Regions from separate parts of the Paenibacillus sp. FSL K6-2862 genome, predicted to be linked through region 2. Evidence: predicted binding sites of a transcription regulator. Region 2 holds the regulator's gene; the other holds the start of a gene.

Region 1 (15,646 bases), 5.7 Mb from region 2:
GTTTACGTTGTAAACGATGGTTTTCATGTCGCCAGTAGCTGGTGCGGAGATAACAACTTTTTTAGCGCCGCCTTTAAGGTGCTTCTCAGCTGCTTCTTTCGTTGTGAAGAATCCAGTACATTCCAGAACGATGTCTACGCCCAGGTCGCCCCAAGGAAGTTCTTCTGGGTTACGGTTAGCCAGTACTTTAACTTCTTTGCCGTTCACTTTGAAGAAGCCGTCGTGTACTTCAACATCGCCATCGAAGCGACCTTGAGTTGTATCATATTTAAGCAAATGAGCCAGCATTTTAGCGTCAGTCAAGTCGTTGATTGCTACTACTTCAATGCCCTCTACATTTTGAATACGGCGGAATGCCAAGCGACCAATACGTCCAAAACCGTTAATACCTACTTTAATCATGAGTAAGTTCCTCCCAAGTTTTGATTTAATTTTTTTATGAAGCTATATATTCAAGACAGACGGTGAAGTCCGTCAAGACAACAAGAGTTGTGGTAAAAGAAAGTCTTTATTCCATTTCGGCAACGATGACTTCGGCAGCTGCCTCATCAATAATCAGAATATCTTCCTGTCCGAATCGCAGTACGGAATGAATGGCAGCTGCTTTACTTTTGCCGCCCGCAATTCCAATCACCACATCGGTCCGTTCAATATCCTGAAGTCGCATACCCAGAGTGAGCATGGTATGTACCACTTCACCCTGATCGTTAAAATAATAACCAAAGGATTCAGATACAGCTCCTTGCTCCTGAAGTTCTTCAATGATCTCCGTTGCAAGTTTGCGTCTTCGCGCCATCTCCACGGCATCACCGATTCCGTGAATTACGATGCGTGACTGTCTGATCAGCTGAAGAATCTCCTGGACGCTCGGGTCCTGAATTAACGATTCATAAGCATGATCACTAAGCAAATCCGGTACATGCAGGAGTTTGTATTGTGCCCCTACCCGTTTTGCCATTGTCGATGCAATCGTATTGGCCTGAATTTCGAGGCTTTCTCCCAATCCGCCGCGGGCCGGTACGAACCAGACACCTTTAAGCGATGTTGGCGGAGTCAGCTGCTCTGCTACTCCTGCCGTTGTTGATCCGCCTGTTACGGCAACAACGTCGTTATCATTCATTACTTGACTAAGAGCCTTCGCTCCAGCCTTACCCAGTTCCCGTTTGGCAAATGGAGAAATGTCCGAATCGCCGGGAACGACAACTACCTTTTGCAGACCGTAGGCTTGCTTGATGCGTTCTTCCAGCTCGGATAATCCGAACAGCTCTTTGGCTACTGGCTCTAACTGCTGCAGCAGATCATGCCCTGCCTCACTGATCTTCATCCCTGCACTGTCAATTTCAATAAGTCCCTGAGCCTTTAACAAATCGGTCTCAGCCCTCAGAACCCGCTCGGTCATCTGCATGGAATTGGCTAACGTCCTTCTCCCGATCACATCCGATAACATGATCTGGTGCAGAATCGTATACCTCTTTTTCAAGACATCCATGAGATCAGGCAGAAGCTGCTTTTGCACTTCTAAAATCGTTCGCATGCTTTCCACTCCCGCAAGCTTCTCGTTCCAAGCTCTCTTTCATGGCCCTAAAATGTCCCGGGTTAACTTTTTAAGTCCCACGTCTATTCTACCTAAAACTGACGTGACATGCAAGTGTTTCAAAAGCCTTATTTCACAACGTTTTGGCCCATTGTACGCGCTTATTTTCACAATCTCCAACTTCCAAAGGAAAGTGCAGCCACATTCATACCATATATAGAAGAAAACCAAAATTCACATCTATATATCGCTTCTATTGACTCCAGGATCGTGCTTCATGCAACCCGTCCAAAACTTCTCTTAGCATTTACTTAAATGCTCTCTTTATCCATTCTTCATCATCATGATCAATTTCAGGTCATTCCAAACCATAAGCTTGATCATATCTCTTGCATTTCAGAATCCCATGAGCTATAATCATTATTGCTGTCACATCAACGTGCGCCCGTGGTCCAATGGATATGACGTAGGCCTCCGAAGCCTGAGATCCAAGTTCGATTCTTGGCGGGCGCGCCATTCTTGATTAGTAGCTCATAACCCTTTTAACCAATGGAACCGTAAAGGTTTCTTTTTTTTCAAAGTTAGTTTGACTTTCTTTGACTTTTTGTTTGAAATTGTTTATGATGTGGGTAATACGGTAACAGTTTAAATAGATACACTATTCCATGTACATTTCCGAGGAGGTTTTTCACGTGAGTTATATTCCTATGGTCGTTGAACAGAGCAACCGCGGTGAGCGCGCCTATGACATCTATTCCAGATTGCTGAAGGATCGTATTATCTTTCTAGGTAGCGATGTAAATGACGTTGTTGCGAATGCCATCATGGCACAGATGTTGTTCCTCGCTGCGGAAGATCCGGAGAAAGACATTCATCTATACATCAACAGCCCAGGCGGATCCATTACAGCCGGTATGGCCATTTACGATACAATGCAATTTATTAAACCTGATGTATCTACTATCTGTGTAGGTATGGCTGCTTCCATGGGTGCATTCTTGCTCAATGCAGGTGCAAAAGGCAAACGTTTTGCACTGCCTAATAGTGAGATCATGATTCACCAGCCGCTGGGCGGCGCACAAGGTCAGGCTTCGGATATCGAAATCCGTGCCCGCCGCATTCTGAAAATGCGTGATACCTTGAATCGCATCATCGCTGAGCGCACAGGTCAACCACTGGAACGCATCGAGAAAGATACAGACCGTGACTACTTCATGAGTGCTGCTGAAGCTGCCGATTACGGTATCATTGATAAAGTCATCGAAAACGTTGGCTCCCAAGGCGTATAAGCCGAGGTAACTGTATATTGAAGATAGGAACAGGCCAATCTGATTGACCTGTTCATACTACGAAGAAGCGCCCCTTGTCATCAACATGACGAGGGGCGCTCTTTTTTTAAGAATGATATCGAATAATTACTTAGCTGCAAGTCCACTGAATGGCTGTGTACCTTTAGGGAGTAACTCTTTGTACGTAAATGGGAATTCCGGGAAACCTTCTGCATAAGCAGTATATTCGTACAGTTGGAAGAAGACAACTACCCCTGTAGGCGTTACATAAAAGTCCTGATCCTTGTTCAGCCCTTTATAGCCGTCCAGGTAACCACCGCGAGCTTTAAGCTGTTCACCAACTTTTTTGCCAAGTGTATCGCGCATCGTCTTGTTGTTTTGCAGCACATCATCAAGACTCAGCTCTTTACCTGTATCAAGCGCAAAGGTGTGACCTGTCCGTGTAGTCATCCCGTGGGCTCCGGCATAATCCTCGTAACGCTGAGTAACCAATCCCAGCACGCCGTTTTCGTTGTACGTCACCACATAGGTGCTCTCAAATGCATATGGACGGTTGGCTGCTGCCGTTCCGTATTCGGCCGTTTGCTTCTTGAAAGCAGCTACGAATGTATCCACTTCGTCTTTCAACACTTTGTTGATTGCCGCTTCGGCTTCATCGCTAGCAAGTCCACTCACCTGTGGATATTGAATATCTACCTCAGCATTTTTGATGTCGACTTTCACAGTTGCTGATTTCACTTTTACGCTATTTTGCTTCACTTTGCTCAGCGCCAGTGTTTTGGTTTTACCATCCCAGTTACCTTGAACTCCCAAATAATCTCTCATCGCCGAAAAAGGAATGTACAGACGTCCCTTGATCAGCTTCGCTTCAACGTTAGGATAATAATTATTTACTCTTAGCGACGGTTCACCATCCGCCAGGCTGATTTTCATCGTGTTATTCGCTGCAGTCAGTGCGTACTCTTTTGTTTTTGCGTTATAGGTTAACGTACCACCAGCCACATCTTTAACAGCAGTGAGGGATACCCACGTGGATCCACCTTGTAGAAGTCCCTTTTGTGTCAACGTTTTGCCTGCAGACTTTAATGTCACATCTGTGGATGCCGTAACTTTGGAAGTAACCGAAGCTGCCTGCACGGAGTTATCCTGCCATACCGCCCCACTACCTACAATGATTCCTGCCGCGAGTAATGCACTTGTCCACTTTTTCCATGATGTCATATATAAAACTCCTCTCGAATTTGCCTAGGGTTCATTGCGTATGTATCCTGATCGCATGTCTCATACGCTCACCTCTTTATTATAATTAACCCAATTCAGGAAAGGTTTACAGCACCAGTTACAATGTTGTTCAATCCAAATCCATTTGGTAAAGGTTTTGTCACGAACAAATATACAAAAAAGACATCAAATCATCGTCATTATTCTCGTTGAAGCAAGGTGGTTGGCACCTAACTTCATTAAAGCTCGTGTTTATAACAAAAGAGACCCTGCCCGATGGACACAGTCTCTTCATATCTTCATCTACGTCTAAGTTTATTTCATTTCATACGTAATGTTGAGCGTCGTGCTCACTTTTACCTGACCTGTTTCAATTTCTGTACCCGCAGCAGACTGTGCCATATCCTTGGCCACCGAACTTTCTGTTGCATAGAATACAGGCACGTTGGCATCACCTTGGGTCACAGATAACACAGCCCCCAATTGACGTTTAACTGCTTTGGCAATCGCTCCTGCTTTCACATCTGCATTGGCTACTGCCTTCTCGATCACTTGTGATTCGAAGTTTTCCGGATTTTCTACCGTAAAGCGTACATTCTCGATATTGTTGGCACCTGCCTGCGAAGCAGCATCCAGCAGTTCACCAATCTTGTCCATCTCGCGGTACGTAATCGTCAGCGTATGATGAGCGGTATAGCCTTTAACTTTCTGACCTTCTTTTTCGCTATACGTATAGTTTGGCTGTACATAGAATTGACTGGTCTGAATGTCGTCTGCACTGATTTTCCACGTATTCTTCAGCAGGTTGGATACCTTTTGAATTTTTGCGGCATTTGCCTTCTGGGCGGAGGCTGCTGTCTCAGCTGTGCTATTCACACCGATCGATAGATAAGCGATATCCGGCTTTACCTGAATCTCCCCTTTCCCCACGACATTAATCACATTTTGCTGTACCCCTTGTACTTCTGCAGCATAGGCATAATTCCCCGGTGCCACCCACGCTGTACCACCCACGAGCAATGTTCCTGCCACCAATACCGCACCTAGCGGTTTCATCCATTGTTTACCCATTACGCATAGCCTCCTTATATTTAAGATCTCAATCTCAAAGCAGTTTGATACCCTAACAGACGGAGGTATTTTCCAAAATGTTGCACTTGATTATCCCTATAACGCAAAAAAGCCCCTTGCGGGACTTCTTCATGTCATGTTAATCATATCTTATTGGTTTTCAAGTTCTTCCTTGCTCACCAAACTCACTAAAGCGTTTACAGCCTGTTCGGCGTCCGCGCCTTCAGCACTAATTTGGATTTCTGTACCAGTACTGATTGCAAGGCTCATGATCCCCATGATACTTTTTGCATTAACTTTTTTGTCGTCCTTCTCGACGAACACTTCAGATGAGTACTTATTCGCTTCTTGAACGAACAGTGCCGCAGGTCTGGCATGGAGACCCGTTTTCAAACGGACAACTACCGGGTGCTTTGTCATGGAAACTTACCCCCTATTAGAAATCTAGACATTAAATACACAATTATATTTATAACATTATACCATTAACCCGCGCAGGACACTAGAAGAAAAAAAACCAGAACAATTCTGACTATTCAACCAGGTCCAAATCCGTTAACCGTGACGTTCATTCCGCACTTTCTCAGCCAACTCGTCAATCTTGCGAAGCCGATGGTTGACACCCGATTTGCTGACGGTACCTTTTAACAGCTCGCCAACTTCCTTCAGGTTAATGTCAGGATGCGCCAGTCTGACCTCTGCGACTTCACGCAGCTTCTCAGGCAAAGACTCCAAACCGACTTCCTTTTGCAGCAGCTTGATATTATCAATCTGTCTTACTGCAGCTCCGATCGTCTTGTTCAGATTAGCTGTCTCACAGTTGACGATCCGGTTAACGGAATTACGCATATCCCGCATAATCCGTACATCCTCAAACTTGAACAAGGCTTGATGCGCACCAATGATGCTGAGCAGCTCAATAATTTTCTCGCCTTCCTTAATGTATAGGATGAATCCCTTTTTACGTTCTATACACCGGGCGTTGAGATGAAATTCATTAGCCAGGTCCACGAGGGCCTGACAGTGCTCTTCATACATGGATGCGATCTCCAGGTGATACGAGGATCCCTCAGGGTTGTTGACCGAGCCACCCGCCATAAACGCGCCGCGTAGATAAGCCCGTTTACAACAGTTTTTCCGTAACAGCTCCTGATTAATTCCTGGAGTAAACAAAAAGCCTTCCGATACAATGTACAGATCCTTTAATATCTCCTGTACCATGGACGGAATACGAACAATATATACATTGTTCTTTTTCAGCCGCATTTTTTTGCGGACAAGCAATTCCGTATGCACTTGAAAATGCTTTTTAAGCAGAGAGTATGCCCGTCTTGCGATCGCGGCATTCTCCGTCGAAATATCCAAGATCACTTTTTTATTCGATAACTGCACCGCACCTAGCATACGGATGAGGGCTGAAAGTTCCGCCTTTTCGCAGCACGGTTCGCTCTCAATCATGGTTAATTCTTTTTTGGTCTGTGCTGCAAACGACATGGGACTTCACCTCTTCCGTAACATCCAATTTTGGACCAGCTGATAGATGTGGTGACTAAGCTTATCGGCATCATGACGCAGATAAGTTCTAAACAGAACGAGTGTATCCGCAACCACCTGATAGCCGGAACTTTTTAGTACATCCATATCCAAAACAACCGGTTTGGCTCCTTTTTCCGCATACCTATTCTGTACCTGCAGCGGAATTTCACCATTATTAACAATAACATAGTCAAAGAGCTGATGCCCCACGTGCTCATGAACCGCCTTGAGGTGGTCACTTACCGTATAGTTATCCGTCTCTCCAGGCTGTGTCATGACATTACATATAAACATCTTCACGGCCTCTGCCTCGACGACAGCCTCTGCCAGTTTGGGAACTAACAAGTTAGGCAGAATGCTCGTATACAAGCTGCCTGGCCCAATCAGGATGGCATCTGCTTGTCGAATAGCCTCCACAGCCTCTGGCAACGGCTCCACGTGATCCGGTTCAAGGAAAACGCGTTTAATGCGCCCGCCTGCTTCAGGGATCTTGGACTCGCCTGTAACAATTGAGCCATCCTCCATCTCCGCATGCAGCACAACCGCCTGCCCAGCTGCCGGCAAAACCTCACCGCGAACGGCAAACACGCGGCTAAGTTCCCGCACTGCGGTTACGAAGTCGCCTGAAATATCCGTCATTGCAGCCAAAATCAAATTACCCAGGCTGTGGCCTGCAAGCCCCGCGCCTGTATTAAAACGATATTTTAGCATATCCGATAGCAATGGCTCAACATCAGCCAGCGCCGTAAGCACGTTACGAATGTCGCCCGGAGGCGGCATTTGCAGTTCGTTGCGCAGGATGCCTGAACTTCCACCGTCATCTGCAACCGTGACGATGGCCGTGATGTCCAGCGGCTTCTCTTTCAAACCGCGCAGCATCACGGATAACCCGGTTCCGCCGCCCATTACAACAATTCTCGGACGTTCTCTTCGTGGTCCGGCTTCTTTCATCCCTTCACCCTCTTCAATGACGATCACGGTCAGCGTCGCGATGGCTCACGGTAACAGCTTCAGTTTCGCTGCTTCCCAACATTTTGCCCAAATATTCGGATATGGCTACCGAACGATGCTTGCCGCCGGTACATCCAATCCCGATAATCACCTGACTTTTACCTTCCTTCCGATATTGCGGAATCAGGAAGTGCAGCATATCGAGCAGTTTGGTCAAAAACGACTGTGTTTCAGGCCATTTCATGACATATTCATATACATCACTATTCTGCCCCGTATTCGGACGTAAATGATCAATATAATGCGGATTTGGCAGGAAACGAACATCAAACACCAGATCCGCATCGATTGGAATGCCATATTTAAATCCAAACGACGTGATATTCACCGACAGCATATGACTTTCCAAATGAGAAAAGCGGGAAATAATCCGCTCTTTTAGTTGCGCCGGCTTCATCGTACTTGTGTTCAGTACCTGGGTAGCCGAATTCTTAAGCTCCTCCAGCATCTTGCGCTCCAGACGGATGCCGTCAAGCGGCATGCCCTCAGGAGCCAGCGGATGTCTGCGTCTGCTCTCCTTGTAGCGCTGTACAAGGACGGAATCAGTAGCATCCAGGAATAAAATTTCGCAATGAATGGTAAAATGATCTTTTATATAGTTCAAAGACTCGGACAAAGCCGTAAAGAATTCCCGTCCCCGCAGGTCAATCACGAGGGCTACCTTACCGATCTTGCCGTTCGATTGTTCAATCAGTTCCGCAAATTTCGGAATCAACACCGGTGGCAGATTATCCACGCAGAAAAAGCCGAGATCTTCCAGGCTCTGTACCGCAATCGTTTTGCCTGCTCCGGACATGCCCGTAATGATAATGAGCGTGGCGCCTGTGCCCGGTGAAACTTCACCTTCAAGCATAAATGTCCCCTCCTTATCATATTGCTGCCTAATCATATGGTTCCGAGGTTACTAAGAACGCAAGAGAAGTCCTGCCGCGCCAACAATTCCCGCATCGTTGCCCAGAGTTGCTTCCAGGATCTGAACACCCTCCTGCAGCGGTTCAGGTGTCAGTTTCGCAAATACAGCACGTACTTCGTCAAACAGGATATTACCGGCTTTGGATACACCGCCCCCGATGATGAACATTTCCGGGTTTATGACTGCAGCAACTGCCGCCATGGATTTACCCAGATAGAATGCAGCACGGTTTACGATGCGCAGAGCCACTTCATCGCCAGCTTTGGCTGCATCGAATACTTCCTTGGCTGCAATTTTGTCCACAAGCGCAAGTGACGTATGATCGCCGCGTTCTACCGCATCCTTAGCCATACGGATAATACCCGTTGCGGACGATACGGTTTCAACACATCCCATTTTACCACAACCACATTGAATGGCTTCCAGATCAGGCACAACACTGACATGACCCAGTTCTCCCGCCATGCCGGAAAATCCCTGATAGATTTTGCCGTTCAGTATCAAGCCTCCGCCAACACCTGTGCCCAGCGTGTAGCATACGCAATTTTCCACACCTTTGCCGGCACCTGCCCAAGCCTCACCCAGTGCAGCAACGTTAGCATCGTTATCTATTTTGACTGGCTTGCCCAGACGCTCTTCCAGAATCGAACGAATGGCTACATTCCGAAATCCGATGTTAGGAGCGAGAACGATAATACCCTCGCGTACATTCGTGAACCCGGCTACCCCAGCCCCTACACCTTCAAGCTGTTCCCAGCTATATGGCGATTCTGCCACGATATGACGGACATACTTCTCGATGTTGGCGATGACCGTATCTACGCCCTTATCCACTTCTGTCGGCCCTTCATACGTATGCATAAGCTGACCTTGTTCATTGCATATACCGACCTTGATTGCTGTTCCGCCGAGATCGACCCCAACGTAGATTTTCTCAGACATGCCGCAAGCCACCTTTATCTATCTAAAATAGTTTAATCCTACGTACCAACTATAATTGAAGGATACGCCTGGGTCAAGACGATAAGACCATTGATACAGAACGCTTCGCCGCGATTGTGAACCCTATCACATCCGTATCATGTATACGTATACAACCTCTCCTCTCTTCTACCAAAACGCAAGCTTTCATGCTTCCCTACTAGAAAGCGAAGCCTCAACTCATGATATTTCATGATCACTCGTTCCATGCGTAAAAGATGACAGTTGTCACCTGAAAGTCATGACAACTCTTACTAATCCCGTCACAGTTCGTTCGGTAAGATGGAAATATCTTAGAGAACAGACAAGGGACGTGAATACAGATGAATACCGATTCAACCATCATACAGCTTGAACAAGTCAGCAAACGGTTCCGCAGCAAGCTGGCCGTTAACCCTATTTCCCTGAAGATTGACCGTGGCTCAATCGTTGCCATCCTTGGCCCAAACGGCGCAGGCAAAACAACCACCTTGAACATGATGCTTGGCCTGTCCACCCCCTCCTCAGGAGAAGTGACTGTCCTGGGGATGCCGCCAGGTCACAGACAAGTTCGCGAGCGCATCGGTGTCATGCTCCAGGACGTGAGTGTCATGGACGGCCTTAAGGTTCGGGAAATCATTCGTATGGTGCGCAGCTACTATCCTACCCCGCTGGATGCGGACAAGATCGAAGCTTTGACAGGTCTAAAGCCGGAGGATATGAACAAAAGGGCTGAGAAGCTGTCCGGTGGTCAGAAGCGCAGTCTGAACTTCGCCCTTGCCATGGCAGGTGACCCGGACGTGCTCTTCTTCGATGAACCTACGGTTGGCTTGGACTCCGAGACCCGAAGATACTTCTGGAAGCAGATTCGCCAGCTTGCCCAGCACGGCAAAACGATACTCTTCACGACACATTACCTGCAGGAAGCCGATGAAGCAGCCGACCGGATTATCCTGTTCGCCGGAGGCTCAATCATTGCGGACGGTACGCCTGATCGTATAAAAAGCGGAATCGCCAAACGGACGCTTTCCTTCTCGCTGCCAGGCGGCCAGCTGGATAACGTACTTGTAACTCCCGATGCAGCACCGCCGGACATCCGTATACAGATTGAAGATCTGCCTGGAGTTGAACGGATCGAGTATCGCAAAGACCGCTGTATTCTTCATACCCAAGATACAGACGCTCTGATTCGTGTCATCATTACTCGCCAGCTGCCCGTTGGGGAAATACGTATTGAATCCGGACAACTGGACGACGCCTATGCAACCTTGCTCGAAACCATGAAGGAGGAACATTGATATGACCATGCTGTTTGCCCAATCTCGCGTTGAAATGCTTCGTATGTCGCGCAATGTCTACTTCGTATTTTGGTCACTGCTGATGCCTGTGATCTTCTACGTTCTCTACACTCGCATATTTACCACAGGTGCAGTTGATGCGAAGGAGTGGAATGCACACTACCTCATGTCCATGACCTGCTTTAGCGTTATGGGTTCATCCATTATGACCCTAGGCATCCGGCTAGTTCAGGAGAGAGTGCACGGCTGGGTCACCTATCTGCGTGTCACTCCTCTCCCGGACTCCATTTATTTTGGCGGCAAAATGATCGGTCAGACAGCCATGCATCTGTGTTCCATTGTTATCATCTTTGTAGCAGGCTATCTGATTAATGGTGTCTCCCTTACAGCCTCCGAGTGGATCGGCTCCGCTCTGTGGATTTTGGCTGGTTCTCTGCCCTTTCTCGCCCTGGGTACGTGTATTGGCACCTTCCGCCGCGTCGATACCGCAACCGGGCTCAGCAACGCCCTGTATCTTTCGCTGGCATTGCTTGGGGGAATGTGGATGCGGCTGGACGTCATGCCGAGCTGGCTCGCACAAATCGGTCACTGGCTGCCTTCCTACAGTTTCGGCCATGGAGCCTGGATCATTATAACCGGTGGTGTACCTGATCTGCGCGATGTCCTGCTATTGGCAGCATACTTGGCGGTATTTATGTTAATATCCACCTATATCCGCAGCAAACAAAAGGAGGCTTAATTTTCTACATGCTTCAGCGTTTTGAGCTTTTCCCTAAACGGTACGGGATATATCCATACATCTGGATGATCTATCTTGCCATGCCGATTTATTATTTATGGAATGCTCAGGGACTTGATTTGTACATAGGAGTTACGGTATTCATTCTTTTTATCCTGACCTACCGGCAGCTATATATGACTTCTGGGTCCTCCGCATTCTCCTACTGGCTTGGTCTGCAGATGGCTGTCGTACTGGTACTGAGTCTTGTGATTGATCCGAACATGTTCTTTTTGGGCTTTTTCTCGGCCAACTTTATCGGATGGTATACGGATCGACGGAAGTTCCGGCGCTTTCTATTGCTTTTTGCCATCGTCCAGACCATCCCCATTGCTGTTAACATCGAGGAATTTACTGCGGAGCAACTCCTTTTCTTAACTCCGTTTTACCTGATTATGCTGGTATCTCCTTATGGAATCAGAACCATGCTGGATCGTCAGCAGCTGGAAGCGAAGCTGGATGAGGCCAACCAGCACATCAAGGAGTTAATTAAACGCGAAGAGCGTATGCGTATCGCCCGCGATCTGCATGATACGATGGGACATACACTCTCTTTGATCACGCTCAAGAGCGAGCTCGTCACCAAATTGATCACGAAAAATCCCGAACGTGCCATACAGGAAGCGCGTGAGATCGAACGTACCTCTCGAGCAGCGTTGCGAGAAGTAAGGCAGCTCGTCTCTGATATGCGGGCGATCAGCATTGCTGAAGCGCTAGCCGACGCCCAAGAGATGCTGAAGAGTGCAGACATTGTGCTTCAAATAACAGGTGATCTGGGGCCGTATGGCGATGTGCCGGACCTGACCCAGAACATGGCCAGTCTCTGCATGCTTGAAGCGGTAACCAATGTTGTGAAACATAGCGGTGCCTCTCAGAGTCTGATTCATCTGGAACGAACACACGATGGCGTTCAGATCACGGTTAGGGATAATGGTCATGGCATGATTTCCACCGAACGTCCAGGCAACGGACTGAAGGGCATGTCCGAACGTCTGGGACTGATTGATGGTTCTCTACGGATGACATCCGATGCAGGAGGAACCATTCTTGTCTTTTCCTTTCCGCTGATTGCCAGTGAACCCCAAGGAGGAGTGTAATAATGATTCGAATCATGATTGCCGAAGACCAGCGTATGCTGCGCGGTGCACTTGCGTCACTGCTTGATCTCGAAGACGACTTTGAAGTCATCGGTGAAGCAGGTAACGGAGAAGAAGCACTTCAGCAGATCTCTTCTCTTCAGCCTGACCTATGCCTAATGGATATTGAAATGCCTGTCATGACGGGTCTTGAGGTCGCAGAACGTATACAACAGCTTGGCCTGACCTGCCGCATTATCATCCTTACGACCTTTGCCCGGCCAGGCTTCCTGGAACGAGCCATTCAGGCCGGTGTGCAAGGTTACCTGCTGAAGGACGAACCAAGTGACCGTTTGGCGGAAGCCATTCGCCGTGTCATGAATGGTGGACGGGAAGTGTCCCCCGAACTGGTCTTTGGCGCAGCCAAGGAAGCTAATCCCTTAACGGAGCGGGAGAAAGAAGTGCTAAAACTGGCGGCAACCGGCATGAATGCCAATCATATCGCCACCTCGCTCCATCTCTCGTACGGCACCGTGCGTAATTATCTGTCCGAAGCCTTTAACAAGCTTGGGGCAAAAAATCGGATGGAAGCGGTCAGTATGGCTGAGGAGAAAGGATGGTTGTAAATAGGATTTGCGCCATCCAGTGACGCGATCCACGGCGAACTACATATATAAAGATGTGGCCTCTGGCCCGTGCGCAAAATAAAACGCCTCCCCTTAAGGGAGGCGTTTTAACTTTTTCAACCGTATAATCCTCACGAATACAATTCATCGAGCGGTTCGTTATAGCTTGGTTTCCACACGTACCGGTTCTTCGGTCTTCTCCATTTTGTTGACATCCAGGATATCGAGCAGGAAGACAAAGATCGGAATACCGATAATGAGGCCCCAGATTCCCAGGAAGTGCTGTGACAGAATCAGTACGATAAACGTGTAAAACATCGGCAGCTTTGTCTTATGTGCCATCAGTTTTGGATTAAGGAAATACGTTTCCAGTGCATGAATGATGACTATCATGACGATAACGATAATGCTCAGCTGTATTCCGCTCATTTGATAGCCGATCAGACACAGAGGCACCAATGATATAATAACGCCCGCTACCGGTACAAGGCTCAGTAGGAATACGAGAATCGTCAGAGCAAACAGATACGGGAATCCGAGTATCCATAGACCCAGAATGGTCAGAGCAGTATTGAATACGGCGATCATCAGCTGAGCCTCAATCACTTTACCAAAAGACGATACAAATTTGTCCCCAAGATAAGCCACTTCATTGTAGAACCAACCGATCTTGCTCGTTTTGAACTTGGATGTGAACTTGACGATCTCCTGCTTCTGCAGCAGGAAGAACAGACTGAGTATGATGACCAGCAGAATAAACTCAAGCCATTTGCTCAGAGCAAATATATACTTCAACGCATCGTTCGCATAGTTCTTGATGTCGTATGATTGAAGGAAGCTGGCCACTTTGGCTGCCAGATTATCCCCTTCGGCGGTATCGAAGAATGTCATAATCTCATTGGTTAACTGAATGACCTGATTGACAATTCTCGGTGAATATCTGGATATACCCAGCACAATGGCTGCAATTACGATCAGATAGAGCAGTATGACGACGACTTTATAATTAATCGGAAATAACCGATTTAGTTTCCCCGTAATAAACTGCTGCAACCGATTCATGACATACGTCACTAAAAATAGCAGCAAGATCATGTGCAGCATACTCCCCATGCTGAACAGGACCAAACAAAACAACAGTAGAATCAAAAAGCGTCTGACTGTTGCATTTTTTAACCACTCTTTAATCATTTCCCCCAAAATCTTCACCTCGCAGCTAATATGCCCATTATGTATACGATCTCATGTCCATTTGGTTTCAAAAAAAGAGAAGCCTCCCGGCTTCTCTCACGTGATGAGACTTCCCGTTGTCTCTTATTTATAGTTTATGCAGTGCACTACCTTGGTCATGCTTACTTATCCAGCGTCTCGCTCCAATCGTGGATAATACTGCCTTCAAGGTACTTCTCACAGTCCATGGCCGCCATACAGCCTGAGCCTGCAGCCGTGATGGCTTGGCGATATTTCGTATCCTGAACGTCACCGCAGGCGAATACACCTGGAATGTTCGTTTCGGTGGTTCCTGGCTTCACCACAACATAACCGTGGTCATCCAGAGCAATCTGGTTACCCAGGAAGCCTGTGTTAGGCGTGTGCCCAATCGCTACAAATACGCCATCTGCTTCGAGCAGCTCCTCTTGACCTGTCTCGTTATTGCGCACCTTCAATCCCTTGACACCAAGTGCCTCAGGCACAACTTCGAGCGGTGTCCGGTTCAGAGCCCATTTCACCTTCTCATTGCTGCGCGCCCGGTCCTGCATGATCTTCGATGCCCGCAATTCGTCCCGGCGGTGAACGAGTGTCACGTCTGTTGCGAAACGGGTCAGGAAGCTGGCTTCCTCCATCGCGGAATCGCCGCCACCCACAACAATGATTTTCTTGCCACGGAAAAAGAATCCATCACATGTCGCGCATGTACTTACGCCGCGCCCCACATTCTCCTGCTCTCCCGGAATGCCGAGATAGCGGGCAGAAGCACCGGTAGAGATAATAATCGACTCCGCCTCAAGCTCACCAATGCCTCCGACTTTCACCTTGAATGGTGGCTTGCTGAAGTCAACTTCCTCTACCCATCCATTCTTGAATTCCGCTCCAAAACGCTCTGCTTGCTTCCGCATGTTATCCATTAATTCTGGCCCCATGATGCCCTGAGGGAATCCTGGAAAGTTTTCAACCTCTGTCGTGGTTGTCAGCTGGCCTCCAGGTTGCAAACCTTCTATGACCAAAGGTTTCAGGTTGGCACGAGCCAGATATATCGCTGCCGTCAAACCTGCAGGTCCGGTTCCGATCACAATCGTTCTGTATTTAGACATATAGATACAGCCTCCTTGATA
Region 2 (15,646 bases):
AGACCGTTGCTCGAATTTCTCATTTTGCTTCCCGTGATGCCATGGATATTGAGACATTCAGTGAGAAGACAGCGATTCAGCTGTATGATGAGCTCAGTGTGCGTGAGCCGGCTGATCTGTATACATTGCAATTTGATGATCTGGTGAAGCTGGAGCGGTTTGGTGAAAAGAAAGCGAGCAACCTTCTCACTGCACTGGAGCATAGTAAGGATCGTGACCTTGCATCGTTCCTGTACGCGCTGGGCATTCCGAATACAGGTAAATCAACGACACGTATGCTGGCCGACCATTATCGTGATCTGCATGCTATTATGAATGCAACTGTGGAGGAACTAGTTGAACTTCCAGACGTAGGCAGTATTGTAGCAGAGAGTATTGTCACGTTCTTCGCAGATCCGTTTACCCAGGCTGCGATTGAAAAGATGCTGGACTTGGGCGTGAAAGCACAGGCACCTGAGTCACCAGCAGTGATAGTCGAAGACTCCTTCTTTAGTGGTAAAACGGTCGTGCTGACCGGAACACTGCATCAACTGACACGTGACGAGGCAACGCAAAGACTGGAAGCGCTCGGAGCGAAAGTCACAGGCAGTGTCTCGAAAAAGACTGATCTTGTCATTGCCGGAGAGAAGGCGGGCAGCAAGTTGGCCAAAGCGCATGATCTGGGCATCCCAACCATTGAGGATGAGGATGAACTCGTTCGTCTTTTGAATCAGCAGGGCTAACCTATAAGCTAGGAAATGAAGAAACCCCCGATTAGCCACATTAGGTGGATCGGGGGTTTTTGCTATGCATCTGTAGGATGTTTTTCAATTCATAGACTCTACATAGTTGGAGGTGAAACGTTAGGAACTGATATTGGGAATGCGCTGAGCTGCGCCTGTAAGCCATGCATCCTTATCATAACCTCGTTCTTCCCAGTAACCGATATGTTCGCTGTCGATGAGTTCAATGCGATTCAACCATTTTACCGACTTATAGGCATACATCTGGGGAATGACAAGTCGTACCGGACCCCCGAGATCTGCCGGGATGGGTTTGCCATCATGCATGACAGCGACCATGATATCCTCCATCTGTGCTTGATCCAGCGTAATGGCATCCGTGTATACCCCATCTCCAGAGTAAAACTTGACACTGTGTGCACCGGGCTTAACTCCGGCTTGGGTTAGTAGATGTTTAAGGGGAATGCCTTCCCAGGTATTTTTGTATACGGACCAACCAGTTACACAATGGAAATCACTAACCTGTACAGTACGAGCAAGCTTAACGAATTGTTCCCAATTCCAGACCTGTGCCCGTTCGACAAGCCCATCAATCCGGAAGGACCAATTCTCATTTGAAAAGGAAGGGATAGGCGTAACCGTGTATACTCGGAAATGACCTTCAGCTCCTCCTCCAATGGGAGGGGAAGAGGCAGCCGCAGGTTGCGGCAACGGACTCATCCGATTGGGGTCATTCTCCAGCATACTGTCGATGCTGTTATCGATACTGAGATTACGTCCAACCCAGGAGACAAAGGTAGGGCCAAGGGTAACGGCTAACCCCACACCTACAGCAGACCGAATAAACGCACGCCGTGTATACACGGGTTCGGGTTTCTGGGGTTGGTCGGGCGATTTTGTTGCAGCAGTACGATCCGAACTAGGAGCTGAAATTGCAGCAGCAGTATTTTCTCCAGATGTACCCAATGAATCCGCAGTGCCATGGATGTCTTTCGTCGATGTGGTGGCAATCACCGTGCGGCGTGTCGAATCTTTCAACCATTTGGTACGGGTAATGGAGTGGTAGATAATATAGGGCAGACCCAACCAAGTTAACAAATCATGAGTTAGTAACGCTGCATTGGACCACTTTGGTCCTGCGAGTTTAAATTGCCACAACACAATGCCTGAGATTAACCAGCCAACCAGCAGAACAAGCACGATGATTGTATTCACTTTTTGCCAAGGCCTGTTCCGGAGCTGTTTCCAGTGTTTACTCGCCAGGATCAAGTAATAAACAACAGGGGCTAGCATAGCCAACCCGACAATTATATGCAGCCATTTTAGCCATACGCGCCCAATCCCGAGTAGTTCACGCCAGAAGCCACCGACTAGCATAAGTCCCGTTACGGCGAGGATCACTACAATCCAGGCATTCCAGAAGTGGAGAGACACGAGTTTCTTGCCGTACCCTTTGCGAAGTTTTTTTAGCCACTGTTCCAAGAGTGATCACCTCAAATAAAGTTATAAGCAGTAAATCTTCCTTATGTAGTAAGCGGTGAAAATAAAGAACGTATTAAATGATGCTATGTCATTGTTTTCTCTTTATTGTATATACCTCATTATAGAAGCTTTGGATCACTCACATCAAACCGTTACATTAGAGCATGATTTTAAAGTGAAGTTAGACTTATTGGAATTGAGAAGATCGACTTAGGACTGCTCGTATATCATTTAATGATCTTTTTAAAAAAAAGATTAAAAATGCTTGCTATCTAAATTCAGACATGATATATTATTTCTTGTCGCTTCAAACGAGTGATTGTCGAAAGAGTTTGAATGATGACGAAAAAGAGTGTTGACAGTTAGTTGGTTAACATGATAAAATAAATATCCTGTCCGGTTGACATCGATCAACAAAAACGGACAACAAGTTCCTTGAAAACTGAACAAATGGAAAGTAACTTATGATTTACAATGAATCGTCAGATTCAAAATGAGCTAATCGCTCTTTTCAATACTTTATTGGAGAGTTTGATCCTGGCTCAGGACGAACGCTGGCGGCATGCCTAATACATGCAAGTCGAGCGGACTTGATGAGAAGCTTGCTTCTCTGATGGTTAGCGGCGGACGGGTGAGTAACACGTAGGCAACCTGCCCTCAAGCTTGGGACAACTACCGGAAACGGTAGCTAATACCGAATACTTGCTTCCTTCGCCTGAAGGGAGCTGGAAAGACGGAGCAATCTGTCACTTGAGGATGGGCCTGCGGCGCATTAGCTAGTTGGTGAGGTAACGGCTCACCAAGGCGACGATGCGTAGCCGACCTGAGAGGGTGATCGGCCACACTGGGACTGAGACACGGCCCAGACTCCTACGGGAGGCAGCAGTAGGGAATCTTCCGCAATGGGCGAAAGCCTGACGGAGCAATGCCGCGTGAGTGATGAAGGTTTTCGGATCGTAAAGCTCTGTTGCCAGGGAAGAACGTCCTTGAGAGTAACTGCTCAAGGAGTGACGGTACCTGAGAAGAAAGCCCCGGCTAACTACGTGCCAGCAGCCGCGGTAATACGTAGGGGGCAAGCGTTGTCCGGAATTATTGGGCGTAAAGCGCGCGCAGGCGGTCATTTAAGTCTGGTGTTTAATCCCGGGGCTCAACCCCGGATCGCACTGGAAACTGGGTGACTTGAGTGCAGAAGAGGAGAGTGGAATTCCACGTGTAGCGGTGAAATGCGTAGAGATGTGGAGGAACACCAGTGGCGAAGGCGACTCTCTGGGCTGTAACTGACGCTGAGGCGCGAAAGCGTGGGGAGCAAACAGGATTAGATACCCTGGTAGTCCACGCCGTAAACGATGAATGCTAGGTGTTAGGGGTTTCGATACCCTTGGTGCCGAAGTTAACACATTAAGCATTCCGCCTGGGGAGTACGGTCGCAAGACTGAAACTCAAAGGAATTGACGGGGACCCGCACAAGCAGTGGAGTATGTGGTTTAATTCGAAGCAACGCGAAGAACCTTACCAGGTCTTGACATCCCTCTGACCGTCCTAGAGATAGGGCTTTCCTTCGGGACAGAGGAGACAGGTGGTGCATGGTTGTCGTCAGCTCGTGTCGTGAGATGTTGGGTTAAGTCCCGCAACGAGCGCAACCCTTGATCTTAGTTGCCAGCACTTCGGGTGGGCACTCTAAGGTGACTGCCGGTGACAAACCGGAGGAAGGTGGGGATGACGTCAAATCATCATGCCCCTTATGACCTGGGCTACACACGTACTACAATGGCCGGTACAACGGGCTGTGAAGCCGCGAGGTGGAACGAATCCTAAAAAGCCGGTCTCAGTTCGGATTGCAGGCTGCAACTCGCCTGCATGAAGTCGGAATTGCTAGTAATCGCGGATCAGCATGCCGCGGTGAATACGTTCCCGGGTCTTGTACACACCGCCCGTCACACCACGAGAGTTTATAACACCCGAAGTCGGTGGGGTAACCGCAAGGAGCCAGCCGCCGAAGGTGGGATAGATGATTGGGGTGAAGTCGTAACAAGGTAGCCGTATCGGAAGGTGCGGCTGGATCACCTCCTTTCTATGGAGAATCGTTTCCCGTAGCGGAAACATTCAAATACGCAGGTTCGCTGAACCTGCGACAGCAACATCGTTACTTATCCATTTGTTCAGTTTTGATGGAATTTGAGGGGCCATAGCTCAGCTGGGAGAGCGCCTGCCTTGCAAGCAGGAGGTCAGCGGTTCGATCCCGCTTGGCTCCACCAAAGAATTTCGTCTATTTGGCTTGTTCTTTGAAAACTAGATATCGAAACGAAAATTGCGAATTAGAACATTCCTTTTAGGGATGAATGCTTGTTCGGTTCAAGTGACCGATCAACAATCATCCTAGCTGAACTTGTGTTAAACAAGTTTCAAATATTAGCGAAAACTGCTTTGCGATGGTATCGAATTGGAACGACTTTTGGATTTGCGTAAGCAAACCAAGGGAAGTGAGAAGTCGAAACCGGAGCATATGGTTAAGCTACTAAGAGCACACGGAGGATGCCTAGGCGCTAGGAGCCGATGAAGGACGTGGCGAACAACGATACTGCCTCGGGGAGCTGTAAGCAAGCTTTGATCCGGGGATGTCCGAATGGGGAAACCCAGCTGGGGTAATATCCAGTTACTCATAACTGAATACATAGGTTATGTAGAGGCATACCAGGGGAACTGAAACATCTAAGTACCTTGAGGAAGAGAAAACAATAGTGATTCCGTCAGTAGCGGCGAGCGAACGCGGAACAGCCCAAACCAGAGAGCTTGCTCTCTGGGGTTGTGGGACGTCTCACATGGAGTTACAAAGGAGCCGGTTAAACGAAGAGGTCTGGAAAGGCCCGCCAAAGAAGGTAAAAGCCCTGTAATTGAAAGTCTGCTCTCTCCGAGACGGATCCCGAGTAGTGCGGGGCACGTGAAACCCCGTATGAATCCGGCAGGACCATCTGCCAAGGCTAAATACTTCCTAGCGACCGATAGTGAAGCAGTACCGTGAGGGAAAGGTGAAAAGCACCCCGGAAGGGGAGTGAAATAGAACCTGAAACCGTGTGCTTACAAGAAGTCAGAGCCCATTTTAGGGGTGATGGCGTGCCTTTTGTAGAATGAACCGGCGAGTTACGTTCCCGTGCAAGGTTAAGGTGAAGAGCCGGAGCCGCAGCGAAAGCGAGTCTGAATAGGGCGACATAGTACGTGGACGTAGACCCGAAACCGGGTGATCTACCCCTGTCCAGGGTGAAGGTGCGGTAACACGCACTGGAGGCCCGAACCCACGCACGTTGAAAAGTGCGGGGATGAGGTGGGGGTAGCGGAGAAATTCCAATCGAACTCGGAGATAGCTGGTTCTCCCCGAAATAGCTTTAGGGCTAGCCTCGGAAAACAGAGTCGTGGAGGTAGAGCACTGATTGGGTGCGGGGCCCGCAAGGGTTACCAAGCTCAGTCAAACTCCGAATGCCATAGACTTACTTCCGGGAGTCAGACAGTGAGTGCTAAGATCCATTGTCAAAAGGGAAACAGCCCAGACCATCAGCTAAGGTCCCCAAGTGTGTGTTAAGTGGGAAAGGATGTGGAGTTGCACAGACAACCAGGATGTTGGCTTAGAAGCAGCCACCATTGAAAGAGTGCGTAATAGCTCACTGGTCGAGTGACTCTGCGCCGAAAATGTAACGGGGCTAAACACACCACCGAAGCTATGGCTTGATGCTTTGCATCAGGGGTAGGGGAGCGTTGTATAAGGGTTGAAGGTGTACCGTAAGGAGCGCTGGACATTATACAAGTGAGAATGCCGGTATGAGTAACGAAAAGATCAGTGAGAATCTGATCCGCCGAAAGCCTAAGGGTTCCTGAGGAAGGCTCGTCCGCTCAGGGTAAGTCGGGACCTAAGGCGAGGCCGAAAGGCGTAGTCGAAGGACAACAGGTCGAAATTCCTGTACCACCGTAAATCGTTACGAGCGATGGGGGGACGCAGTAGGGTAGTGACGCAGACTGATGGATGTCTGTCCAAGCAGTAAGGCTGATGTGTAGGCAAATCCGCACATCCTAAGGCTGAGCTGTGATGGGGAGTGAAAATTACAGTAGCGAAGGTCATGATCTCACACTGCCAAGAAAAGCCTCTAGCCAGATGAAGGTGCCCGTACCGCAAACCGACACAGGTAGGCGAGAAGAGAATTCTAAGGCGCGCGGAAGAACTCTCGTTAAGGAACTCGGCAAAATGACCCCGTAACTTCGGGAGAAGGGGTGCCCCGGTAGTGTGAATAGCACGAGGGGGCCGCAGTGAAAAGGCCCAAGCGACTGTTTAGCAAAAACACAGGTCTGTGCGAAGCCGTAAGGCGAAGTATACGGGCTGACGCCTGCCCGGTGCTGGAAGGTTAAGGGGAGCGGTTAGGGAGTAATCCCGAAGCTGTGAACCGAAGCCCCAGTAAACGGCGGCCGTAACTATAACGGTCCTAAGGTAGCGAAATTCCTTGTCAGGTAAATTCTGACCCGCACGAATGGCGTAACGACTTGGGCGCTGTCTCAACGAGAGATCCGGTGAAATTTTAATACCTGTGAAGATGCAGGTTACCCGCGACAAGACGGAAAGACCCCATGGAGCTTTACTGCAGCTTGATATTGAATTTGGGTACGATCTGTACAGGATAGGTGGGAGCCTTTGAAGCATGAGCGCCAGCTTGTGTGGAGGCACCGTTGGGATACCACCCTGATCGTATCTAGGTTCTAACCTGGTGCCCTTAGCGGGTACGGGGACAGTGTCAGGTGGGCAGTTTGACTGGGGCGGTCGCCTCCTAAAGAGTAACGGAGGCGCCCAAAGGTTCCCTCAGAATGGTTGGAAATCATTCGAAGAGTGCAAAGGCATAAGGGAGCTTGACTGCGAGACCTACAAGTCGAGCAGGGACGAAAGTCGGGCTTAGTGATCCGGTGGTACCGCATGGAAGGGCCATCGCTCAACGGATAAAAGCTACCCTGGGGATAACAGGCTTATCTCCCCCAAGAGTCCACATCGACGGGGAGGTTTGGCACCTCGATGTCGGCTCATCGCATCCTGGGGCTGAAGTAGGTCCCAAGGGTTGGGCTGTTCGCCCATTAAAGCGGTACGCGAGCTGGGTTCAGAACGTCGTGAGACAGTTCGGTCCCTATCTGTCGTGGGCGTAGGAAATTTGAGAGGAGCTGTCCTTAGTACGAGAGGACCGGGATGGACGTACCGCTGGTGTACCAGTTGTTCCGCCAGGAGCACCGCTGGGTAGCTATGTACGGACGGGATAAGCGCTGAAAGCATCTAAGCGTGAAGCCCCCCTCAAGATGAGATTTCCCAGTATGTAAGACCCCTTGAAGACGACGAGGTAGATAGGCTGGGGGTGGAAGTGCAGTAATGCATGGAGCTGACCAGTACTAATCGGTCGAGGGCTTATCCAAATTGCAGGTTCTAGTCGCAAGTTTCGTTTCGGATCTAGTTTTCAGAGAATAATCTCTGAAATGGAAATCGGTACATCACTCCAATGTGTGTATGATTTTCAGTTCCACAAAATGCATTTGTTACACAAATGCTCGTTTGGTGGCGATAGCGGAGGGGTTCCACACGTACCCATCCCGAACACGACCGTTAAGCCCTCTAGCGCCGATGGTACTTGGACCGAAGGGTCCTGGGAGAGTAGGACGTTGCCAAGCAAAGAACCACTGCCGAAGATTCTCGGTGGTGGTTTTTCTTTGTTTATTTTTCTTTGTACTTTTGATTAACTATACATATATGAATCCCCGGGAGATGCGTTTGCATCTCTTATTTGACTTTGTACGACGCCTCTGACACACTCATAGAAGATACATACATCACATTTAAGGGCACAAATTGAGTCGCTTACAATTCTGAAGAATGGGGTGCAGGATGTTATGGATATTCGTAAACTAACGACTGATGATTTCGAAGCGTGTATGACGCTTTCGGAGTACGCTTTTCAGTTTGTATTAAACGAGGAACAGCTTGAAAAGCGCCGAGAGGAGTTCGCCTCTCACAATGTGTTGGGAGTGTATGAGGATGGCCAAGTTGGAGCCAAGCTTCAGATCATTCCTTTTCAAACTTATATTCAAGGTCGATTATTTGCGATGGGCGGTATTGCGGGTGTGGCAACTTGGCCAGAATACCGGCGTAAAGGCTGGGTAGCGGGGCTGCTTAAATTTGCACTGGAAGAGATGAATCGGAATAAACAGAGCATTTCCTTCCTGCATCCGTTCTCGTTTGCTTTTTATCGGAAATATGGATGGGAAACCTATGTTGAGTTCAAAAATTATAAGCTGTCTACCGATCAATTACCTGCGAAGAAGCCAACTCCAGGTACTCTCCGGCGGGGCAATCCAGAGCTATCGGTGCTGAAAAAGGTATATGACACGTATGCAGAAAGTTATAACGGTACCTTAAGCAGAGACGATGCCTGGTGGGAAAATTCAGTTTATGCCAAAAAGGGGAGCCAGCGGGCTGTTTACTATAACGAAGCAGGACTACCTCAAGGCTACGTGCTTTACGAGGTGAAGGAAAGAAAATTTACCATCGGTGAGATGGTGCACCTTAATGAAGAGGCAAGACAAGGGTTATGGACGTTTATCGCCAATCATGATTCGATGATTGATGAGGTGACGTTAAAAGCGCCTGCGAACGATACACTGGCTTTTCAACTGGATAATCCACGGATTCAGCAGGAGGTTACCCCATACTTTATGGCGAGAATTGTTAGTGTGGAGCAGTTTATTTCACAGTATCCTTTTTCAAGCCAAGACTCTCCGGTACAGATACAGCTTGAGGTAGAAGATACACATGCACCTTGGAATGAAGGGGTATGGGAATTGAACGTGGCTATGAACGGAACAGCTTCCATCTGGAAAAAAGGGGAGCTTACTACGGAAGATCAGCCTGCTCAGCATATCAGACTTAACATCCAATCGCTCACGGCAGTGTTGATGGGGTATCGCAGACCCGCTGAGATGGCCCGAATCGATAGGATTCAAGGCTCGGAAGAGGATATTCAGGCTTTGGAAAAAGCGATACCTGTTCGCCAAACCTACCTGATGGATTTCTTCTGATTTTTCAAATGGTTTATGAGTATATCCAAAGTCAATTCATCTGGGAGCCTTCCCTTTTCATATTAATAGAAAAACAGTGCTACAGTGAGACAGATGAACTTCTCCGGCTTTTTTGGAGAGGTTTTTTTGTGTCCGGGGAATATTTCGTGTAAAATCGTAAAAAATGAATAGTGACCCCACTTGGCAAAACCACAAAATATGCTATAATGTATATAAAGTCAAAGAAAGTCAAAGTCAACTGAAGGTTAAATACTTACGTAGCTTTCTTTCTACATTCCGGTGATGAGACACATTTTATGAACGATGGATATCATCGGAAAGAGGTAGTACCAAGAGGACCTTCGTGCGTCCTTGCTCTCCCGAATAAGTCAGCGGAAATCAAGATTCGTCGTTTCCCCGTTTGGTTAAATGGGTTGAGAAGGTGTACTCTGTGGGGGCGTGTGGGTCCTTATTGACTTAACGTTTCAGACAGTGGAGGATGAGTGGATGCGTAATATCTCTGATATTATCGAACAATATCTGAAGAGTATTTTGCATGAAAGTCCCGAAGGAATGGTTGAAATTCAGCGCAATGATCTTGCAGATCAATTCTCATGCGTACCATCCCAGATCAACTACGTAATAAGCACACGCTTTACTCTTGAAAAGGGATATTTGGTCGAGAGTAAACGTGGTGGTGGCGGTTATGTCCGTATACAGCGGATCGAATTGCCGGCCCACTCAGCTTTGCATAATCATCTGCACCATAGCATCGGGGATGAAATTGGACAGACAGCTGCCGAAGGCTTGATTTATCAACTGGAAGAAGCACGTTTCCTGAGTAAAAGGGAAGCCGGGTTGATGCGTGCGGCTGTTTCAAGAGAAATTTTATTGGTCAAACTTCCTTACCGGGATCAAATTCGTGCCAGAATGTTAAAGGCGATGTTAATATCTTTGCTCGGTAAATGAAAACCTATCGGGATCAAGGAGGTACATCCTAAATGCTGTGCCAAGAATGCGACAAACGTCCGGCAACTCTTCATTTCACCAAAATCGTGAATGGAGAAAAGACGGAATTCCATATTTGTGAGTCATGTGCCCGTGAAAAGGGAGAAATGATTCCGGGAACATCGAATGGATTTTCCATTCACAATCTGTTGTCCGGGTTGCTTGATTTCGAACCTAAGAATGGAAATGCCGGGGCTCCCCCTGCTCAGACTCTTCGCTGTGAAGAGTGCGGCATGACTTACTCACAGTTTAGCAAAATAGGCCGATTCGGCTGCAGTTCTTGTTATAAATATTTTGACAGTCGTCTGGATCCGCTCTTTAAAAGGGTCCATGGCAGCACAACCCATGTGGGCAAAGTGCCTGCACGAGCTGGTGGTCGCATTAAAGTGAAGCGGCAAATTGCCGACCTGAAACGTGACCTTCAGGAGAGTATCGCCCAGGAGGAATTTGAAGAGGCAGCTCAAATCCGTGACCAGATCAGGGAACTTGAAAAAGAAATAGCTCAGGAGTAGAGTTTGTCATGAGTAGGAGGGACGCGTAATGCCTAATCTGCGCTTTACAGAGAAGGCGCTCAGCGACTGGATGCGCAGTGAAGCGGCTGATTCCGAAATTGTCATTAGCAGCCGTGTCCGGATCGCACGTAATCTTCAGCATTACCCATTTCCAATGCTTGCTTCCCATGAGCAATCGGAAGAAGTGCTGAATAAGCTGAGCGAAGTACTTCAATATGATGACGTTCATGCCTTTGGAGATTTCCACACATTGGATCTGATGGATATCGATGATCTCGATAAACGGGTACTGGTGGAGAAGCATTTGATCAGCCCTAGTCTTGCCAATGAGTCCAGGAATGGTGCGGTGATTCTCAGCGAGGATGAATCCGTCAGTATCATGATTAATGAAGAAGATCACCTTCGTATCCAATGCCTCTATCCGGGGTTCCAGGTGAAAGAAGCCTGGGAGAAAGCTTCCGCCATAGATGATGCTTTTGAAGCGCATGTGGATTATGCTTTTGATGATCGGAGAGGATACCTGACCAGCTGTCCTACCAATGTAGGTACAGGGGTGAGAGCATCTGTAATGATGCATCTGCCTGCTCTGGTGATGACACAGCAGATTGGCCGCATTCTGACGGCTGTATCCCAAGTGGGACTGACGGTACGAGGAATTTACGGCGAAGGCAGTGAGGCGATGGGTAACCTCTTCCAGATTTCCAATCAAATTACGCTTGGACAGACGGAACAAGAGGTCATCGATAATCTGCATAGCGTTGTGCTGCAGATGATTGGGCATGAACGTACGGCTAGAGAGCGGTTGATTACCGACTCCAGGCTGCGAATTACTGATAGAGTGATGCGTTCATATGGGATTTTGTCCCACGCAGCCATTATGGATTCCAAGGAAGCCGCACAGCGTCTCTCGGATGTTCGCTTAGGTGTAGATCTGGGGCTGTTAAACGGATTGTCCATTACGGTAATGAACGAGTTAAACGTGATGACACAACCAGGCTTTTTGCAGAAAACATTCGGAGAAGATATGCGCACAGATGAGCGTGACATCTACCGGGCTCAGTTGATTCGTGATACGATCAATGCAGCCAATCAACCCTAGTAATTGTTTTCGTCAGATTTAATATTAAGGTTTCATGCCGCATCTGCGGCTTTATATAAAAGAGGCATTTACCTAAGTGCTGAATGACTTTATTCGCAGCATGGCTGCAAACAAAAATGATATGAATTATACGGCGGGATCATGATCAAGGCCCCCGTTTTATCCAAAACCATGGAGGTGCAGGAGATATGATGTTTGGAAGATTTACGGAACGGGCCCAAAAGGTGCTCGCACTCGCGCAGGAAGAAGCTGTCCGTCTCGGTCATAATAACATCGGTACAGAGCACATTTTGCTCGGCCTCATTCGTGAAGGCGAAGGCATCGCAGCCAAAGCGCTGATCGGCCTGGGACTCGGATTGGAAAAAATTCAAGATGAAGTAGAAACGCTGATTGGCCGCGGCCAAGAGCAACCTACGAACATTGCATATACGCCTCGTGCGAAAAAAGTAATTGAATTGTCCATGGATGAGGCTCGCAAATTGGGCCACACCTATGTAGGAACAGAGCATATCTTGCTCGGATTGATTCGTGAAGGCGAGGGCGTTGCGGCACGCGTGCTGAACAACCTTGGTATTAGTTTGAACAAAGCACGTCAACAAGTGCTGCAATTGCTTGGCAGCAGTGAGGCTGTATCCAGTCATAATGGAACGCCTGCTAATGTAAGCACACCAACACTGGACAGTCTGGCACGTGATCTTACCGCTTATGCGAAGGAGAACAACCTGGATCCGGTTATCGGCCGCAGCAAAGAAATTGAGCGTGTCATCCAAGTATTGAGCCGTCGTACCAAGAACAACCCTGTATTGATCGGTGAACCTGGTGTAGGTAAAACAGCAATTGCTGAAGGTCTTGCACAGAAAATCATCGCCAACGAAATTCCGGAAACATTGCGCGACAAACGTGTCATGACCCTGGATATGGGTTCTGTTGTTGCCGGAACGAAGTACCGTGGTGAATTTGAGGATCGCTTGAAAAAAATAATGGATGAGATTCGTCAGGCAGGTAACATTGTCCTGTTCATCGACGAATTGCACACCCTGATCGGTGCAGGCGGAGCTGAGGGCGCCATCGATGCTTCGAACATTTTGAAACCGGCTCTGGCTCGTGGAGAATTGCAATGCATTGGTGCAACAACCCTGGATGAATACCGCAAATATATCGAGAAGGATGCAGCGCTTGAGCGTCGTTTCCAACCGATTACTGTAGACCAGCCTTCTCCAGAAGAAGCCATTCAAATTTTGCACGGATTGCGTGATCGTTATGAAGCTCACCACCGTGTGAAAATTACGGACGAAGCTATTGTACAGGCGGTTAAATTGTCTGACCGTTACATCACAGATCGTTTCCTGCCAGACAAAGCGATTGACCTGATTGATGAAGCGGGTTCCAAAGTAAGATTGAACTCATACACCATTCCGCCGAACCTGAAACAACTGGAAAGCCGTCTTGAAGATATCCGTAAGGAAAAAGACGCAGCGGTTCAAAGCCAGGAGTTCGAAAAAGCAGCAGCTCTGCGTGATACGGAACAAAAAATCCGTGAAGAGCTGGATGTAACGAAGAACCAATGGAAAGAAAAACAAGGTCGTACCGATTCCGAAGTAACGCCTGAGGATATCGCACAAGTGGTAGCCAACTGGACGGGAATCCCGGTGAACAAGCTGAAAGAAGAAGAGACACAACGCCTGATGAATCTGGAATCCATCCTGCATGAACGTGTCATCGGTCAGGATGAAGCCGTGAAATCAGTCAGCCGTGCGGTTCGCCGTGCTCGTGCTGGATTGAAAGATCCAAAACGTCCAATGGGATCCTTCATCTTCCTCGGTCCTACTGGGGTAGGTAAAACCGAGCTGGCTCGTGCGCTTGCCGAAGCTATGTTCGGCGATGAAAATGCAGTGATCCGGATCGACATGTCCGAGTATGGTGAGAAGCACTCGACTTCAAGACTCGTTGGAGCGCCTCCAGGATATGTTGGTTACGAAGAAGGCGGTCAGTTGACAGAGAAAGTTCGTCGCAAACCGTATTCCGTAGTCCTGCTCGATGAGATCGAGAAAGCACACCCGGAAGTATTCAACATCTTGCTGCAAGTGCTTGAGGATGGTCGTCTGACAGATTCAAAAGGTCGTGTCGTGGACTTCCGCAACACATTGATCATTCTGACATCCAACGTGGGTGCCGAAGCGATTAAGCGTAACTCTACACTCGGCTTCACAGCTGTTGTGGATGCAGGTGCGGATTACGATAACATGAAGGGTAAAGTCATGGATGAGCTGAAGAAAAGCTTCCGTCCAGAGTTCCTTAACCGGATTGATGAGATCATCGTATTCCACTCTCTTGAAGAGAAACACATTGCAGAGATTGTCACCCTCATGAGCGAGGAGCTTCGGAAACGTCTGCGTGAATATGAGGTCGACTTCGAGCTCACAGACAACGCCAAGGCCTTCCTGGCCAAAGCTGGCTTTGATCCGGCTTACGGTGCTCGTCCGCTTCGCCGGGCAATCCAGAAGCATATCGAAGACAAATTGTCTGAAGAATTGCTTACAGGTACGGTAACCAAAGGCGATTCGTTGTTGATCGACGAAGAGAATGGTGCACTGTCCGTAACCAAAAAGGAAGCTGTTGTTCCTTCCAATGAAGAAATCGAAACCAAATAAGCAATTTTCAAACCTGAGAAATGGTTTATGATCCTTTCCGGCTTCGGCCGGAGAGGATTTTTTATTTTATTGTTGTTTTTGTTTAACAGGAACATCTGTAAAGTTTACGATAATCCTTTACGAAAAATCTCAAACAATGGTAAACTTTTATTAACCCTGTACGTCAGAAATTCAGGGCAAAATTCGTCGAAAAATGCAAAATGCTGTTATAAAATAAATCCTAGGAGTGCTGAAGTGGCCAAAGTTAAAACCAAGTTTCAATGTACGGAATGTGGTTATGAAGCCCCCAAATGGTACGGCAAATGTCCGGGGTGTCAGTCATGGAATTCCATGGTGGAAGAAACGGAAACGGTTGTCAAAACACAAGGGAGAAATTCCCCCCTCTTTGACAGTAAAGATAAACCGCTTCCCATCATAGATATAGATAGCGGTCAGGAACCGCGTGTGCAGACTGGAATCGGAGAGCTGAACCGGGTATTGGGTGGCGGAATTGTTCCGGGTTCTCTCGTGTTGGTAGGCGGAGATCCGGGAATCGGAAAATCAACGCTGATGCTGCAAACCTCGCACGCTCTAACGCATTCGGGTTTGCGTGTGTTATATGTTTCGGGTGAGGAATCGGTCAAACAGACCAAATTGCGGGCTGATCGTCTGGATGCACTCTCTCCTGAACTGTATGTGCTGTGTGAAACGAATATGGAACGTGTAGAGGAAGCGGTGGAGCAGATCCAGCCGCATTTTCTTGTCATCGACTCCATTCAGACAGTATACCTTCCAGAAGTCACCAGTGCACCCGGTAGCGTAGCACAGGTAAGGGAATGTACTTCCCGGTTTATGCGGATCGCCAAAGGCCGAGGCATTGCAACCGTGCTTGTGGGGCATGTTACGAAAGAAGGGGCTATCGCTGGTCCGCGTATGCTTGAACATATGGTGGACTGTGTTCTTTACTTTGAAGGTGAACGTCATCATACGTATAGACTGCTACGTGCGGTTAAAAATCGTTTCGGTTCAACGAATGAGATCGGTATTTTCGAAATGGGCGAAGACGGCTTGCGTGAAGTGGGCAATCCTTCCGAACTCTTTTTATCGGAACGACCACTCGGTGTA

Evidence for each region. Region 2 encodes CtsR, which represses protease genes until heat stress. Its sites were predicted from a motif close to ATGGTCAATAAAGGTCAAACA; they were not measured.
Region 1: clpP (ATP-dependent Clp endopeptidase proteolytic subunit ClpP) is a predicted target of CtsR. The motif match lies at 2,118-2,138, and genes of this name have one in related genera.

What each region holds. Positions count from the first base shown of each region.
Region 1 covers NZ_JBBOSN010000001.1:172,313-187,958, reverse strand. Annotated here, with positions in the region: gene gap (type I glyceraldehyde-3-phosphate dehydrogenase) at 1-402, opposite strand, end outside; gene MHB82_RS00920 (sugar-binding transcriptional regulator) at 509-1,534, opposite strand; tRNA gene MHB82_RS00915 (tRNA-Arg) at 1,976-2,050, shown strand; gene clpP (ATP-dependent Clp endopeptidase proteolytic subunit ClpP) at 2,227-2,823, shown strand; gene MHB82_RS00905 (PdaC/SigV domain-containing protein) at 2,950-4,044, opposite strand; gene MHB82_RS00900 (SIMPL domain-containing protein) at 4,360-5,115, opposite strand; gene MHB82_RS00895 (HPr family phosphocarrier protein) at 5,266-5,535, opposite strand; gene whiA (DNA-binding protein WhiA) at 5,671-6,609, opposite strand; gene MHB82_RS00885 (gluconeogenesis factor YvcK family protein) at 6,616-7,602, opposite strand; gene rapZ (RNase adapter RapZ) at 7,616-8,515, opposite strand; gene MHB82_RS00875 (ROK family glucokinase) at 8,567-9,517, opposite strand; gene MHB82_RS00870 (ABC transporter ATP-binding protein) at 9,880-10,833, shown strand; gene MHB82_RS00865 (ABC transporter permease) at 10,835-11,572, shown strand; gene MHB82_RS00860 (sensor histidine kinase) at 11,581-12,708, shown strand; gene MHB82_RS00855 (response regulator transcription factor) at 12,711-13,313, shown strand; gene MHB82_RS00850 (AI-2E family transporter) at 13,473-14,504, opposite strand; gene trxB (thioredoxin-disulfide reductase) at 14,666-15,625, opposite strand.
Region 2 covers NZ_JBBOSN010000001.1:5,858,955-5,874,600, reverse strand. Annotated here, with positions in the region: gene ligA (NAD-dependent DNA ligase LigA) at 1-722, shown strand, start outside; gene MHB82_RS26755 (molybdopterin-dependent oxidoreductase) at 843-2,204, opposite strand; rRNA gene MHB82_RS26750 (16S ribosomal RNA) at 2,724-4,275, shown strand; tRNA gene MHB82_RS26745 (tRNA-Ala) at 4,384-4,459, shown strand; rRNA gene MHB82_RS26740 (23S ribosomal RNA) at 4,710-7,637, shown strand; rRNA gene rrf (5S ribosomal RNA) at 7,773-7,889, shown strand; gene MHB82_RS26730 (GNAT family N-acetyltransferase) at 8,109-9,293, shown strand; gene MHB82_RS26725 (CtsR family transcriptional regulator) at 9,780-10,241, shown strand; gene MHB82_RS26720 (UvrB/UvrC motif-containing protein) at 10,274-10,792, shown strand; gene MHB82_RS26715 (protein arginine kinase) at 10,821-11,891, shown strand; gene clpC (ATP-dependent protease ATP-binding subunit ClpC) at 12,080-14,542, shown strand; gene radA (DNA repair protein RadA) at 14,777-15,646, shown strand, end outside.